Regions from separate parts of the Pedobacter sp. P26 genome, predicted to be linked through region 2. Evidence: riboswitches for the same ligand, from Rfam matches in the RefSeq annotation. Region 2 holds a riboswitch; the other holds the start of a gene.
What was found. Region 2 has a riboswitch for cobalamin ahead of ACQ86H_RS13000 (TonB-dependent receptor). Riboswitches for the same ligand answer to the same signal wherever they lie in the genome.
Positions count from the first base shown of each region.

Region 1 (8,868 bases), 2.9 Mb from region 2:
TCCTTTTGTTTTGGTTTTTGCCATTATGGTAATGAGCATGCCTGTTATGGAATGGATAGCAGTTGTCAATCAAAAAATGGTACTGCCTGAGTTTTTGAAAGGACTGGAAAACTGGATGAAAATGAAAGAACAGGAAGCCATGAAAATGACCATTCAACTGATTACGGTGAGGAGTAACTGGGATTTTGTGGTTAACCTGCTGATGATTGCGGTATTGCCTGCTATTGGCGAAGAACTCTTTTTCAGGGCTGGGCTACAGGGTTCGTTGCAAAAAATGTTAGGCAATCCTCACATTGCCATTTGGAGTGCGGCCATTATTTTCAGTGCGATCCATTTCCAGTTTTATGGATTTTTGCCGCGCATGTTACTGGGTGCAGGTTTTGGCTATCTGTATTATTATAGCGGAAGTATCTGGTATGCCATGCTGGCGCACTTTTTAAACAATGCTTATGCGGTTTGTGCGGCTTTTTATATGCAAAAACACCATATACCGCTCGATAAAGCTGATGAACCTATTGGTTTTCCATGGTATGGCTATTTAATTAGTGCAATAATTACCATAGCTTTGTTTAAATTTTTTAAAGATAACGCAACACGTGAGCGAAAATTGGGTTAAAGTATATACCACCAGCGATGCCTTTGCGGCAGAGGTATTAAAACAGGGATTAACAGAAGCTGGCATCCCGGCGGTAACAATAAATAAACAGCTCTCAGCTTATAATATTGGCGAAATAAATGTTTTGGTAAATAAGATCGATTTCGATAAGGCCATAGAATATATCGTTGAAAACGAAATTGAATAGTGATAATGACCTTAAACCTTACACCCTTTACCTCTACCTAAAATGAAAACCAGGGCAATAACCGCTTTCTTTTTTACCATTGTAATGCTTGGCTCTATCCTTTTGGGGAGTTATACATTTACCCTATTTTACCTTGTTTTAAGCGTTTTATCTTTATTCGAGTTTTATAAGTTGATTAAAAATTCTGGCATCAGGCCACACCGGAATATTGGTTTGGCTGCCGGATCTTTGATATTCTTAATGGCTGCAGGTTTACATTACTTAAAATATGATGTGAAATACCTTTTGCTTTGTATTCCTTTGATTTTCTCGGTTTTTATTACAGAGCTATATAAGAAAAACAAGATTCCGTTTGCCAATATTTCTTACACATTTGTGGGTTTTGTTTATGTAACGATTCCTTTTTGTTTTTTTCACGCACTCGGCTTCTTAAAAAACTGGAACGAATATAACTTCCATTTTCCCCTGGCCTTTTTATTAATGCTTTGGGCAAATGATACGGGGGCCTATCTTTTTGGTGTAAAATACGGTAAACGAAAACTTTTTGAACGCCATTCGCCAAAGAAAAGCTGGGAAGGTTTTTTTGGAGGGATGTTTACCAGCGTGTTGGTTGCTTTTGGCCTTTCATTCTGGTTTACAGAAAGTCCGGCATGGGTATGGGCAGGTATGGCCTTATTAATTGCAAATTTTGGGACGCTGGGTGACCTGGTAGAATCGATGCTTAAACGCAGTCTCGATGCAAAGGACAGCGGCGGATTATTACCAGGGCATGGTGGTTTGTTAGACCGTTTTGATGGATTGTTATTGGCTGCACCGGTGGTTTATGCCTATTTGTATCTGATTTTGTATTAAATGTTTATTTTACCATAACTACAAAAGCACAAAGAAGTACTGGTTTTTATGCCAGAGCATCAATAAAAGCCACTACAACGTAATATTCTCTTTCTACCTGCTCACCTGTTTTACTCTGTACCTGTTCTAATTTTTTAAGGGTATTTTTAATTTGGAAGCCAGCACTTGCCAATAACTCCTGTACTTTTTCTACCTCATAAAGCGTAAAGCCATAAGCAGTAAAAGGAAGATTTTGCATAAATTTTTTATCTGCAAAGCATAAAGCAAAAATTCCATTTGGCTTTAAAACCCGCTTAATTTCGTTAAGGTATTTACCTGGATTGCTCCAGAAATAAATGGTATTGACGGTAAAAATTTTATCGAACTGATTATTTTCAAAAGGTAGCGTAGCTCCATCCGTTAACTCAAAATGGACAATGCCTTTATCAACAAAATCCTGATTGATTTTTTCTGCTTCGACAATAATTGTTTCTGAAATATCTGCGCCATAATACTTTAGATTTTCCGCTTTTGATAATAATTGGGCAATATGCCCACCATTACCATGGCCGATTTCTAAAACAATATCGTGGTTTTGAAGATTTAATGCATCAATGGGCCGAGCTGGTCATTCCAAGATTACTGGCATGCATCATTTCCCCTGTTTTAATGCCTTGTTCGCCTTCTGGGCAGCTTAATTGTTTCGCAATATTTTTTAAATCTTCTTCTGAATGTTGATGCTCCATGATCAAATTTAAAGATTTAAACCTGATGATTTTTATACCATTATTTGATTACCTGTACCGGTTTTTTGTTTTCATCAATGGCTACAAAAGTAAAATCGCCATGTACGGCCAGTTCTCTTCCTTCGGCATACATCTGCTCAATATATATTTCTACATTAACTTTTAAACTGGTATTTCCTACATGATTAACCTTACCAATAAGTTCTACGATAGTACCTGCGGGAATTGGTTTTTTAAAATCTATCCTATCGCTGCTTACCGTTACCATGATCTGGCGGCTAAAACGCGTGGCGGTAATAAAAGCAACTTCGTCCATTAAATGCATGGCGGTACCGCCAAAAAGTGTATCATAATGGTTGGTTGTATTTGGGAAAACGGCTTTAAAAATACTGGTTTTTGAATTTTCTATTCTTTCTTCTAAGGTCATGGGGGTAAATATATGAGGAGTAAAAAGCTTTGACAACTTTCTGATTAGAAAGTTGTCAAAGTAAGTGGATTGCCATAGAGAAAAAGGATAGCACATAAACAAACTGTACCTGTCATATCTCTTTCAATGCTATTAAGTTATTTCACGATAAGGGTCTTCGACAAGCTCACACTGACACAATTGGTGAATGTTTAACTTAAGAGTATTTGTTTCTCAGTGGCAAAAAATAAGGCGAATTAATTTACCTGAAATTCTGCTGATAATACCTCTTCAGCTTTACGCATCTCTTTTGCCGCTTCAACCATTTCGATCAGCGCTTTTTTGGTTTCATCCCATCCGCGGGTTTTTAAGCCACAGTCAGGGTTTACCCAAAGTTGATCTGAAGGAATAACCGCTTTGGCTTTTTTGAGCAACTGAACCATTTCTTCGCGTTTCGGAACCCTTGGTGAGTGGATATCGTACACACCTGGACCGATTTCGTTTGGATATTTAAAATCGGCAAAAGCGTCCAATAGTTCCATTTGCGAACGTGAAGTTTCGATCGTGATTACATCGGCGTCCATATCGGCAATATTCTGGATGATATCGTTAAACTCCGAGTAACACATGTGTGTGTGGATCTGGGTATCGTCTTTTACGCCACTGGCTGATATTTTAAAAGCTTTAACCGCCCAGTTCAGGTAATTTTGCCAATCCGCCTTGCGCAAAGGTAAACCCTCTCTAATGGCCGGTTCATCAATCTGGATGATTTTAATACCCGCATTTTCCAGGTCGCAAACTTCATCGCGGATGGCCAATGCAATTTGTGTACAGGTTTCAGAACGGGGCTGATCGTTACGTACAAACGACCACTGTAAAATAGTTACCGGACCCGTTAACATGCCTTTCATGTATCTTGAGGTAAGCGATTGCGCGTAAGCGGTCCACTTCACCGTCATAGGTTCAGGGCGCGAAACATCACCAAAAATGATCGGCGGTTTTACACAGCGTGATCCATAACTCTGCACCCAACCGTTTTTAGAGAAAGCGAAACCGTCTAATTGCTCACCAAAGTATTCAACCATGTCGTTCCGTTCAAACTCACCATGTACGAGTACATCCAGATCGATTTCTTCCTGCCATTTTACCGCGTTTTTGGTCTCCTGGGCAATTAGATTATCATATTCTTCAACAGTAAAAGTTCCGTTTTTAAGCTTAGCTCTCCAGCTTCTTACTTCTGCTGTTTGTGGGAATGATCCAATTGTTGTAGTGGCATAAAAGGGTAGATTAAGCTCCTGTTGTTTGATTTTTCTGGCAGAAAATGGACTCAAACGTTCTGCATCCTGCTCCTTTAAAGCCAACACGCGCTCTTTTACTGCCGGATTATGGATGATTTTAGAAACTTTCCGGTTAGCAATTGCAATCTTATTTTCTTCGAGTTTTTGCAGGGTAGATGCAGGACTTTCGTTGTTGATCAGTTTTTTTAAGGTTGCCAGCTCTGCAACTTTTTGTTTCGCATAGGCCAGCCATTCTTTAATTTCTGCCGATAAATTTTTCTCATTGGTTTCATTATCCAGATCAACCGGTGAGTGGATTAATGAGCAGGATGGTGCAATCCATACTTTATCCAATCCTCGTTTTTCTACCGCCTGATTGATGATGGAAACAGATTTTTCGAAATCGTTTTTCCAGATATTTCGTCCGTCTACCAAACCTAAAGAAAGAATGGTTTCGTTTTTTAAAGAAGCTAAAACGTCGTTTAACTGATCTTCTGCACGTACCAGATCGATATGTAAAACATTTACAGGCAATGAAGTAGTTAAAGCAAGATTGTTGCCTAAACCTTCGAAATAAGTCGCTAAAACGATCTTTAACCTTGGGAAAGCTTTTCTAATTTCCTTATAAACATACTCATAAGCTTTTTTGTCTTTTTCAGTTAAATCTAATGTCAAAAACGGCTCATCAAACTGAATATATTCTACATCCAAAGCATCTAAGCGAGATAAAATCTCGATATAAACCGGAAGCAGGTTTTTAATCAGGTCGATCTTTTCAAATCCGGCTTCTTTTTCCTTGCCCAATAAGAGATAGGAAACAGGACCAATTAGAACAGGTTTGGTAATAATACCCAGTTGTTTCGCCTCGTAAAACTCATCGATAATTTTGGTTGAGAAAAGTTTAAAAGGCTGATCTTTATAAAACTCCGGTACAATATAATGGTAATTGGTATCGAACCATTTGGTCATTTCCATTGCTACCACATCCAATCCTTCTTTTGGTAGCCCCTTGCCATGGCGAAATAAAGATCAAGCTCTTCATTCCCTTTTTTAGGATCACTTCGTTATACCTTTTCGGGATGGCCCCAAAAGTTAAGGAATGATCGAGTACGTGGTCGTAAAAAGAAAAATCGTTTGATGGAATCACATCAATGCCGGCTTCTTTTTGAAGTTTCCAGTTTTCGTGGCGAATGTTTTTGCCCACCTGAAGTACATTTTTGTACCCCGTTTTATCTGCCCAGTAATTTTCGCAGATTTTCTTTAATTCTCGTTGACTACCTATTCGCGGATAGCCCAGATTTTGCGTTAGCATCTCTTTTAAAGATTAAGTAAATAAATCGTTTAAAAGCTCAGAACTGTATTTTTGAATACTTCTCCGTAAAAAATATAAAGGAAAGGTTATGGCACAGCCTGCCCGCTTATCAGCAAAAAGCTTAAAGCAAGCATATAAAATTTTAATTTTATGGTGTACAATCAGACCTGACCAATTACTTTATAACGCGAAAGTACCGTCAATTCAATATAGGCAGGTCTCCTGACTTATTCCCGATCTTATCGCCTTCCCATACCTAAATGGTACAGTGGCATGAATGATAAGACCGTTGTCTTTTTGGTAAAAGACAGAATTTACAGTTGCGCGACAGCTCGTGATTTGCACACGATTCCCTATTAATCCCGGGTGTAATTCCGGGAACCTGTATCGGTTGATGAAAAATAAAGTTAAGAACTTACATCAGTACAAATGTATGGATTAGGATTTGAAACTTGTAACAAATTTACAGCAAGCCATTTTAGGTGCCGATTCTCTATTATATTTGGTTACCTAACTAAACTACTTATTATGATAAAAAACTCCTTTAAAGGGCTTTGCATTGCTTTTTTAATGATAAATAGCTATGCAGTGCTGGCGCAGGAGGTACCAACGCCAAAATCTCATTTCGGTTTTGATATCGGCGACGATTATCAATTGGCCAATTATACCCAAACAGAAGCCTACTTTAAAAAGCTTGCGGCAGCTTCTAACCGTGTTAAACTGGTTGATATCGGTAAAACCGAAGAAGGCAGAAGTCAATATATGTTGATTGTTTCTTCACCTGAAAACCTGAAAAAATTAGATCGTTATAAAGAAATTTCACAACAACTGGCCCATGCTGAAATTACTCCTGAGCAGGCAAAAGCATTTGCACAGGAAGGAAAAGCAGTCGTTTGGATAGACGGAGGCCTTCATGCAAACGAGGTAGTTGGTGCCCATCAATTGATCGAAACAGTATACGAATTTGCTTCAAGAAAAGATGCGGAGACCTTACGCATTTTAGATAATGTAATCATCTTATTTACACATGCTAATCCGGATGGGCAGGAGCTGGTGAGCAATTGGTACATGAGGGATAAAGATCCAAAAAAAGAACAACCTCAGGACTTCCTGTTTTGTACGAGAAATATGCCGGGCATGATAATAACCGTGATTTCTTTATGTTAAACCTTAAAGAAACACAAAATATCGGTCGTCAGCTTTTTGTAGAGTGGATCCCTCAGATTATGTATAACCACCATCAGGCTGGTCCGGCGGGAACGGTTGTTGCTGGTCCGCCCTACCGCGACCCATTTAATTATGTTTTCGATCCCATCATATTAACCAGTTTGGATGCAGTTGGTGCGGCCATGCACAACAGGATGAACGTAGAAAACAAGCCGGGTTATACGCAGCGGGGAGGATCGGTTTATTCTACCTGGTACAATGGCGGATTAAGGACCACCACTTATTTTCATAACATGGTTGGACTTTTGACCGAAATTATCGGGAATCCTACCCCATCCGAAATTCCTTTGGTTCCTTCCCGTTTGTTGCCGAGCGGAGATTCGCCAAACCCGGTTACGCCGGGAAAATGGTACTTTAAAAACTCTATCGATTATTCGGTTTCGTTAAACTATGCAGTTTTAGGTTATGCACAGCGCTACCGCGACGAATTATTATACAACATTTACCAGATGGGCCGAAATTCCATTGAGCGGGGCAAAAAAGATACCTGGTCCTTCTCTCCAAAGAAAATTGAAGCCATTAACAACGCTGCAAAAGGTGAAAAAATTGGCCCTATTATTGGTGGAGATGCTGATTTTAAATCAAGAATGCAGATTAGTATGAAAGCTTTTGACACGGTGATGAAAGCGCCTGCAAACCGTGATCCACGGGGTTATATTTTATCTGCAGATCAGCCCGATTTTAACTCTGCCATTAAGTTTTTAAATGCATTGATTAGAACGGGCATTGTGGTACAAAAAGCAACAGTTACATTTACCGTTGCAGGGAAAAATTACCCTGCAGGGAGCTACGTGGTCAAAACCGATCAGGCTTTCCGTCCACATGTTTTGGATATGTTTGAGCCACAGGATCACCCAAATGATTTCAAATACGAAGGTGGTGCACCAATTCCACCTTATGATGCCGCTGGCTGGACTTTGGCTTATCTGATGGATGTGAAATTTGACCGCATTCTGGATGATTTTTCAGGTCCGTTTGAGAAAAATCCTTACGGAGAATTATTAAAGCCAGAAAATAAATTGCCAAATGGATCGGGTTATGTGTTAAGTGCTGCACAAAATGATTCTTACACTACAGTTAATGATTTATTAAAGAACAAAGTTGAGGTTTACCGTTCTTCCGAAAATGGCGATTTTTATGTTTCTTCAGCTGGAAAATCAGTGTTGGAAAAAGCAAACATCAAATTAAAAACAGCATCGGCTCCGAAAAATAAAATCAAGATATCTACAGCGAGAATTGCCCTTTGGGATACTTATGGAGGCTCGATGGCTTCGGGTTGGGTTAGGTTTTTAATGGAACAGTACCACTATAATGCCACAGTAATTTATCCGCAGGATATTGATGCTGGCAATTTGAAATCTAAATACGATGTAATTGTTTTTGTAGGTGGCGCTATTCCATCGGTGCAGGGTGCAGGTGGGGGAAACAGATCTTTTGGACCAAAGGCAGACGAAATTCCTCAGGAATTTAGAAACCGTTTAGGCAGGGTCAGCCCTGATAAATCAATCCCCGAATTAAAGAAATTTTTAGAAGCTGGTGGAAATATTGTAACCATTGGTAGCAGTACCAACCTGGCTTATCACTTAAACCTTCCCGTACGTAATGCGATGGTAGAAATTGTAAACGGAGAAGAAAAACGATTACCTGCTGAAAAATATTATGTTCCCGGGAGTGTGTTAAATGTAGGCGTAGATACTACTTTATCATCAAACTGGGGAATGGAAAAGGAAGCCGATGTTTATTTCGACAATAGTCCGGTTTTTAAGCTTACTGGTGATGCCATTGCTTCTGGTAAGATTAAACCATTAATGTGGTTTGAAAATGCTACACCGCTTCGCAGTGGCTGGGCCTGGGGCCAGGCTTACCTGCAGGATGGGGTAACTGCTTTTGAAGCAAAAGTTGGCAAGGGCAAATTGCTTGCTTTCGGACCGGAAATTGCTTTCAGGGCGCAAACGCACGGTACTTTTAAACTGATATTTAACCAGTTGTATAAATAGTTATAATTGAGTTTCTGGTAATGTTGAGCTTGTTGTCAGTCGTCATTCCCGCGCAGGCGGGAATCGTAATGCACCTGTAAACCTACCAAGCATTAAGATTCCCAATCAAGTTGGGAATGACGGTTTGTCGTAGCAGATCAATTTATTAAGATTTTCTTATCAATGTATATGGATTTTTGTACAATAAATTGCCTCTCAGAATGACATTCTATGATTAATATAGAAGCCACTATCCCAAACGATAGTGGCTTTTTACTTTGGCCTTACTA
Region 1 is NZ_CP192574.1:6,232,927-6,241,794, forward strand. Features, by position in the region: gene ACQ86H_RS29065 (CPBP family intramembrane glutamic endopeptidase) at 1-616, shown strand, start outside; gene ACQ86H_RS29070 (putative signal transducing protein) at 597-803, shown strand; gene ACQ86H_RS29075 (phosphatidate cytidylyltransferase) at 846-1,655, shown strand; gene ACQ86H_RS29080 (class I SAM-dependent methyltransferase) at 1,702-2,250, opposite strand; gene ACQ86H_RS29085 (hypothetical protein) at 2,246-2,380, opposite strand; gene ACQ86H_RS29090 (acyl-CoA thioesterase) at 2,421-2,807, opposite strand; gene metE (5-methyltetrahydropteroyltriglutamate--homocysteine S-methyltransferase) at 3,044-5,038, opposite strand; gene ACQ86H_RS29100 (hypothetical protein) at 4,980-5,375, opposite strand; cobalamin riboswitch at 5,571-5,776, opposite strand; gene ACQ86H_RS29105 (M14 family zinc carboxypeptidase) at 5,904-6,542, shown strand; gene ACQ86H_RS29110 (peptidase) at 6,536-8,599, shown strand.
Region 1: another riboswitch for cobalamin. It lies ahead of ACQ86H_RS29100 (hypothetical protein); the one in region 2 lies ahead of ACQ86H_RS13000 (TonB-dependent receptor).

Region 2 (8,868 bases):
TTACATCTGCATAATCACCTCTTGAGGTTACATAAACATCGCCATATTTATCGGCTTTTAAGTGGTGCAGATTAATGGCTACATCAATCTTCTTTATTTCGGTATTGGTAGTTAAATCAATTACCGATACCGTTCTGTCGTAATTTGGATAGTTATAACCGCCCGAGTTGGCCACATACAATTTATTGCCTACAACCGCCATTTCTTCGGGTTGGTTACCTACCATAATTTTAGTTTTTATGGTACTTAAAGAAGTGGTATCAACCATGGCTACGTAACCATCGTAAGAGGTGATGTAAGCAAAGTTCTTATAGAAGGTTACATATCGTGGGTTATTGATATCCAATTTGGCTACCTGCCTGGCATTGCTGGCGTTCAGGATTTCAACTTTATTACTTCCGTTTACCACCACATACATTTTGGCACCATAAATTTTAACGTCGTTACCAACATCACCAAGTCCTAAAGTAACAGTTGGGTTAGCGGTACCAAATATATTCCTGGTATATTTACCATCATCGTAGCTATAATAATCTAACGATGATTTGTTAGAACCCCAGTTTCCTTCATTTAAAACATATAAGCCTTTTACCATCAATGATGGAGTTTTGGTCCCCTGCTCCGAATCTTCATCTACAGGAGTGTCCTTTCTACAGGCAAATGAAAGGGCAGTTAAAAGCAATAATCCTGTGAGTTTAAAAAATTGTTGTAATTGATGTTTCATATCGTGATATTAAATTGGTTTAAAAATTAGTGGATAAAGTAAAACGGTAGTTTCGTCCCGGCATCGGATAATTCAGTACCACATCGTAATACTGGTTAAAAACATTATTGATTTCAGCATTGAAAAAGAACCTGGTTTGCTGGTACGCGAAATTTGCACCAATGGACACGTCGTGCGTATACCAGGGTTTGACATAGTTAGCCGCGATATTAGCTTTTTGACTATACCTTTCGCCGGTGTAGATGTAGCTATAATTAAACACCAGCTTTTTATAGTCAATGCCAAACCTTGCAGATCCGCTGTGAACAGGAATGTAAGGGATCTGATCACCATACCGAAAAGCTGTTGCACTAATATCTACTGCCTTTTCGAAAGTATAATTAGCACTTGCTTTCAACTTTAGCTGGGCAGCCAAATCCCAAACAGTTTGAACATTCGTTTCGAAACCTTTAATCTGCACGCGATCGAGGTTAACCATCGTCCACCGGCCTAAATTATTACCCGGAATGGCCACAATTTTATCTTTTACCAGATTGTAGTAGGCATCAGCCTGAATAGATAAATAAGCCAAACGTTTACCATTTGATGTATGTCCGTAAGTAAAACCTAAATCGTACTGGTTGGTATATTCTGGTTTGAGTTTGGTATTGCCAATAAATGTATAGTACAGATCGTTAAAAGTTGGCATGCGGAAAATAGATTTGTAAAAACTGCGAATTCTGAAATCTTTGGTTTGAAGAGGTTGCCACGAGGCCATTAAACTCGGTGTATATTCTTGCCTGTTGGCAGACTGATCGCCATTCTTAACTTGCTCTGCAATCAGGGTTGCCAAAATATTGCCCTGAATGATTAAGCTGTTTAAATTTATGGCACTAGCCAACACCACCAAACCAGTATTGCGGCTTGGGTAAGCAAAATCGTATAAATTGGCATTCAGTCTTTGTAAACTGTAGTCTGTGGCGAGGGAAAGCTCCCAGATTTTCGATATTTTATACAGATTGGCTGCAGAAATGTACCATTCGGTTTCGGTATAGCGGTTATCCAAAAAGCCATTTTGTATTTTAAATTCCGGATCGAGGTAACGCATAAAACTGTACGCATATTTCGTGTTGAACATAAAATTGTAGCGTGCACTTTTTTATTTTGGTACGAAGCCTGAACAAAACTATTATCATCACATTGGCGTTGCGTAAAGGTAAACCTGTTCGAAACAATAGCTCCGGGCAGTCCGCGGGCCGAATTGTAGTTATATAGTTTAATGCTCCATTTACTGCTATCAGGTAATAATCCAAACAAAGTAGCTTCTGCTCTTGCCGATTTAACATCGCTATTGTTCCGGATAATGGTCGTATCATAAGCCAGTTCTTTATACCTGAACCTATATTTCCCGTTCGATTCTAAATAGCTCACATCTATAAGGAAGGAGATTTTATTGCTGATTTTTTGTTTATAACTGAGATTGGGATTAATTAATCCAAACGAACCTGTTTTAAAACTAGCGCCAAAACCATACTTTTTCCCGGAACTAAAAATAGGTTGCGCAGTTTTGAGATAAAGTGCACTTGCTGCTGCAAAACCTCTGGCCGGCATCAGTAACTCGGGCTTCTGACCAACGTAAACGGCAATTTCTTCCAGATTATCTAACGAAAATCTGCCTAAATCTACCTGCCCGTTTTGGGCATTACCCAACTGAATACCATCGTAAAATACAGCCGTATGGTTACTGCCCATGCTCCTAATATTAATGGTTTTTAAACCACCAATACCTCCGTAATCTTTTAATTGTACGCCCGCAAAATAACGTATGGCATCAGCAACCGACAGGCTGTTTAAGCGTTTTAATTCCGATCCGATAAGGATTTGTACCGGAGTTGGTGATAAGTTAACCCTTGAATTTTTATATTCAGTTATTTTAACTTCCTGAAGTTGATTGGCCTTTGCAGTATCTATTTGTGCTACCGAAATACCGGGCAAAAAAATGCCAATACTCAATATGAATGCAAAAGCAAAATAAAACCCGATGTTTAATAAAACACCTTTAATTTTAATCATTTGATTGTGAGTTTAACCCACAGCCAACAGATAGAAAAGAAATGAAAATACGAAAAACGTAAGTACCTCACCCCTAGCTTCAATCCCCGAAAGCTATGAAATATAATGCTAAGGCAGGTCTTCTGACTTACTCCCGGTTTTCCTGTCTTCCCATCCCGATGTATCGGGCCAGTGACAAATTGATTGGAAATCCGTTAAGGAGCTTACAGCTGCGGGACAGTTACAGATTTACACTGTATTCCCTTTTAATTCCGGGTGTAGAACCGGAAACCAAAAGCGCTGCAAAAGTAACAAAATTAACCAACATGTAAAATAGATGAATGGAAAACGGTATTTCTAGTATAAAAAGTTAAATTAGAAATAAAATTTTTCGACCATGAAAAGGATTTTAACCCTTGCATTATCAATGATCTGCTTATCTGTTATGGCGCAAAAAACCGATACGCTTTTTCTGAAAAAGCTAATGGAGAGCAAGCCTGAACTTTTTACGGCTGTACTTAACCATCCTGGTAAAAACCAGATTCAGATTCTTTATAGCCAGGTTAACCGCGATGCAAAGAATATACCCACATTTAAAACATTTAGCTATAATTTAGATCCTCACCATTATTTTTACCCGGCCAGTACGGTTAAGCTTGCTGCAGTCATTTTTGCATTAGAGAAAGTAAACCTCCTAAAAAGTAAAGGCTTAACGGCAAAGAGCACGATGATTACTGATAGTTCATTTAAAGGACAAACGAAAGTTTTAACAGACACGAGTGCTAAAAATAGGCTTCCATCAATAGAACACTATATTAAAAAGATTTTGCTCACCAGTGATAATGATGCCTTTAACCGTTTGTTTGAATTTATTGGCCGGGCAGAGATCAACGAAAAATTAAAAGCAAACGGCTTAAACGATAGCCGGATACTTAACCGATTGGCTATTGGCGATGCAGGAGAATCGGCCAAACACAGCAATCCCATTAAGTTTTATAATGGTGACAAATTAGTATATGATCAACCTGCGCAATACGACCCAAAAGAATATGAATTGAAATTGACCAATCTGGTAATGGGTAAAGGCTATTTGGACAGTGCCGATAAACTAGTGAATAAACCATTTAATCTGGCAGGAAAAAATGCCTTTGCCGTAAACGATCAGCAAAAACTAATGCAGAAACTGATCTTTCCTGAAGCTTTTCCAACCAATGAAAGATTTAACCTGACTACAGAAGATTATAAGCTGAATTATACTTACATGAGCAAATATCCAACAGAAAGCGATTATCCTAAATATGATCCTGAAGCATTTTGGACAACTTATGCCAAGATGTTGTATTATGGAAGAGAGCAGGTAACACCAGATTCAAACATCAGGATTTTTAATAAATATGGCGATAGCTATGGCTACATTATCGACAACTCTTATTTTATTGACTTTAAAAACGGAATTGAGTATTTTTTAGCTGCAGTTATACAGAGTAATGAAGATGGCATATTTAACGACAATAAATATGACTACGATACAGTATGTTTTCCCTTTATGAAAAATCTGGGCAAAAGCATTTATGAAGTGGAATTAAACCGAAAGAAAATGCACCAACCAGATCTGAGCAAATTCAAACTCGATTATTCCTACTGAGACCAAAACCTTTCAGCCCTTTTCAGGTTTATAGCGTATTAATTGTATAAAAAACTATACATTAATTAAAAAATAATATATTCGCATTTCAAAAATTAAAGAATACATATCTCTAATGGCTAAATTATTAATAATTGACGATGAGCGTGCGATAAGGAGTACCTTACGCGAAATTCTGGAATATGAAAATTATGATGTTGAAGATATCGACAATGGTATCGACGGCCTCGAAATGATCAAAAAAGGAAATTTCGATTTGGTTCTTTGCGATATCAAGATGAATAAGATGGATGGTATGGAAGTGCTCGAACAGGCACAGCTTATCAAGCCTGACCTACCATTTATTATGATATCTGGACATGGAACCGTTGAAACAGCCATCGAAGCCAGTAAAAAAGGAGCCTTCGATTTTATTTCGAAACCACCTGATTTAAACCGTTTACTGATCACTGTCCGTAATGGTTTAGACCGGGGAAATTTAGTTACGGAAACAAAGGTTTTAAAGCGTAAAGCGAGTAAAACCCGTGAGATTTTAGGCGAATCTGAAAGCATTTCTAAAATTAAAGAAACCATTGAACGTGTTGCGCCTACCGAAGCCCGCGTATTAATTACTGGTGCAAATGGTAGCGGTAAAGAATTGGTAGCACGCTGGTTACACGAGAAATCGAACCGTGCAGACAGTCCTTTAATCGAAGTAAACTGTGCTGCTATTCCGTCAGAACTAATCGAAAGTGAATTGTTTGGTCACGAGAAAGGTTCTTTTACCTCTGCTGTTAAACAACGTATCGGTAAATTTGAACTGGCTAATGGCGGAACTTTATTTTTGGATGAGATTGGCGATATGAGCCTCTCTGCCCAGGCAAAAGTTTTGCGAGCTTTGCAAGAGCATAAAATTTCGCGCGTGGGTGGGGAAAAGGAAATTGAAGTAAACGTTCGTGTTTTAGCCGCAACCAATAAAGATTTATTGAAAGAAATTGAAGATGGTAATTTCCGTATGGACTTGTACCACCGGTTAAATGTGATCAATATTCATGTCCCACATTTAACAGAGCGTACAGATGACATTCCTGTTATTGCCCAGAACTTTTTAGAAAATATCTGTAGCGATTATGGAATGCCGGTTAAGAAAATAAACGAAGGCGGAATGTCTGCACTACAAGCTTTACCATGGACCGGTAACGTACGTGAGTTACACAATATGATTGAGCGTTTGATTATTTTAAGTGATAAGGTGATTACAGAAAATGATGTACGTGCATTTGCTAATCCAGGTGGTGGCACGAACATTGGCGCTGCAACCAGTACACAGATTGCAGGTGCTGGCGGATCTAACCTGGCTTCCTCTTTCGATTCGTTTAATAATTTTCAGGATTACAAAGATTATGCGGAACGCGAATTCATCAAGTTTAAGTTAGAGAAAAACAATTGGAACGTGTCAAAAACAGCAGATGAGATTGATATCCAAAGAAGTCACTTATATAGTAAAATTGAAAAGTTCGGCTTGAAAAGAGCGGAATAAGTTGAACTAATTTACAAATCGTCATCTCGACTAAAGCGTAGCGAAATGGAGAGATCTATTAAATTATTTGCTAATAGATTTCTCCACTGCGTTCGAAATGACAATATCATAGGATTTAGGGGATCAACCCATGTAATCATTTTGCCTCATCAGCAATGCTCTGTATTTATTAAAAATTGCTGTTTTAGAAACAAAACCCAAATATTGGTTTTGCGCAGTTAATACGGGTAAAATCCATACATTATCCTGTTCCATTTTCTCCAATACCATTTTCAGATCATCATTTTCTGTAATTGTATTCGGTGCAGGCTGAACCAAATGAGAAGCCATTAAATTTCCCTTATCCGGATGATTGATCATCTCATTAAATAGTTCTTCAATATAAATAATCCCTTTAAAATCACCCAGTTCATCGATAACTGCACAGATATTTTTATGCGATTGCAAAATTTCATTCATTTTTACCGAAATCAAGTCATTCATCTGTAACTGAGGATAGCTTTTTTCAATCAGGTATTTCAACTTCATCTGATTTAAAACCGTGGTATCTTTGTCCTCATGTGATAACAACTCGCCTTTGTCTGCCAGTGCTTTTGTGTAAATAGAGTGTTTTTGCGAACTTCGGTTAATGGCGTAAGAAATTGCTGTGGTAATCATCAATGGCACCATTAAAATATATCCACCCGTAATTTCAGCAATCAGAAAAATACCCGTTAAAGGGGCATGCATAATCGAACCTAAAGCTGCGGCCATACCAGCTACAATAAAATTAGATACGTTTAGTTGTGCTATACCCGATAAATTTACCACATAAGCAAAGATAAACCCGATTAAACCGCCCATAATTAAACTGGGCGCAAATGTGCCACCATTACCACCAGCACCTAAGGTAACCAGAGTAGCAATCGATTTCATAAAAATGGTGACTACCGTAAATAGCACAACCACGGCCGAAATTGAGCTGTAATCAGCAAAAATACTGTTGTTAATTACGGTGTGATAATCGCCTTTTAATAATCCTTTTATCGTGATATACCCTTCACCATATAAAGTTGGAAATAGAAATACTAAAGCGCCCAACATTAAACCACCTACAATTACTTTGGTGTAGGGATGTTTAATTTTATAGAATAACCCTTTTACCGCGTAATTTGCTTTGGTAAAATAGATGGAGAATAAACCAATAAAACAAGCCAGTATGACATAGTAAAACAAAGCATTAACTTTCCAGCCTTCAGTAACCAAAAAGAAAAGCTGCTGGGTATAAAATAATCTTGCTACTACAGCTGCCGTTGCCGCCGATAACAGCAGTGGAATAAATGCGGGGATGGTAAACTCAGGCAATAGAATTTCGATGGCAAAAACAATTCCCGCTACCGGGCTATTAAATGCTCCTGCTATACCAGCTGCTGCTCCACAAGCCACCAACATGGTAATTTCGCGGTATGATAAACCCAATACACGGCCAAGATTAGAGCCAATGGCTGACCCACTGGTTACAATTGGTGCTTCCAAACCTGTAGAACCACCAAAACCTACCGTGACTGCTGCGGTTATAATCTGCGAATAAATATTGTGTGCTTCTACCTTACTCGATTTTTTTGAAATGGCATAAAGTAAAGGGGTTAAACCCGTTTCGAACTTTGTTTTGCGGATAAAGTATTTGATGTACAGCACCGTTAGGAAAATACCGATCATCGGAAAAATAAAATACAGGTAGTATTTGTATTTCCAATGCCAATCAGACTGTAGAAATTCTTCGATGTGGTGGGTTAAACTTTTTAAAGCAGCGGCAGCTAATCCGGCCAAAATCCCGACAATTACAGCAAGGATAACTAAGAAATTACGGTTTGATATTTTAGATTTCCGGTACTGGTTAATCTTATCAAGGTAATTTACAAATCTGATGTACATTCTATTGTTTTTTAAATAGAGGGCGATGCCCAAAAGTAACAAAAACAAAGGGAGAAGCCAATTTAAAGGCTTATTTTATGCATCAAATTTGTCCAATAATTTAATTAATGTTGCAAAATCTTTTGGGTATGGTGCATCGATCACAATATCCTGATCGTTAAGTCCTTTAAAAACCAAATGGCGGGCATGTAAAGCAAAACGTTTCATGATTGGTTGCTCCTCTTCACCCTTGGTTAATTTATACCCCCTTTTAATCGAAGAAAGAAAAACCGGTTTACCTTTATACATATCATCACCCACAATAGCCGCCCTTTGCGTAGCCAGGTGAATACGGATCTGGTGCATGCGGCCTGTTATTGGCTTACATTCCACCAAAGTATAGTGTTTGTAGTATTTTAATGAGTCGAAAATAGTCTCTGCTCTTTTACCTTCCGCCCTGTCAATAGTTACGTTTTTATTGCCGTCGTTTAAAATAGGCAAGTCAACCGTAAGCTGGTCAAAAATTACATGTCCATCTACTACCGCATGATAAGTTTTATTCACCTTTCTTCTTTCAAACTGCATAGAAGCATGGCGGTAACCTTCAGGATTTTTAGCAATAATTAAAGCGCCAGAAGTTTCTTTATCCAAACGGTGACAAACCTGTGCATCATCACTGTATTGTTTAGCTAAGCGTAATACATTGGTTTCTCCCGATCCACCACGCTCATCAAGCGAGGCTAAAAATGGAGGTTTATTGATCACAATAAAATCGTTGTCTTCGAAAAGAATAAGGTCTTTAAAATTTGGAAATTTCAAACTGTGCTGTAATTAATGAAGCGCAAAAATACGATTTTATTTTTATTGGTTGCGGAATTAACCACAGATAAAATGGATGAACACAGATAACAAGATAAAGAAAACGGCAAGAACTTATGAGGCTGTCTTCCTGAACTTGGTTCAGGATCTATTAACAGGCATAAAAAAACACAGATTAATCATCAGAAGAAAATCTGTGTTAACCTGTGTCTATCTGTGGTAAAAATAATTTTTATG
Region 2 is NZ_CP192574.1:2,795,103-2,803,970, reverse strand. Features, by position in the region: gene ACQ86H_RS13010 (YncE family protein) at 1-724, opposite strand, end outside; gene ACQ86H_RS13005 (TonB-dependent receptor domain-containing protein) at 744-1,769, opposite strand; gene ACQ86H_RS13000 (TonB-dependent receptor) at 1,658-2,776, opposite strand; cobalamin riboswitch at 2,872-3,067, opposite strand; gene ACQ86H_RS12995 (serine hydrolase) at 3,153-4,400, shown strand; gene ACQ86H_RS12990 (sigma-54-dependent transcriptional regulator) at 4,516-5,919, shown strand; gene ACQ86H_RS12985 (chloride channel protein) at 6,043-7,833, opposite strand; gene ACQ86H_RS12980 (RluA family pseudouridine synthase) at 7,909-8,631, opposite strand; partial or broken gene ACQ86H_RS12975 (response regulator transcription factor) at 8,864-8,868, opposite strand, start outside.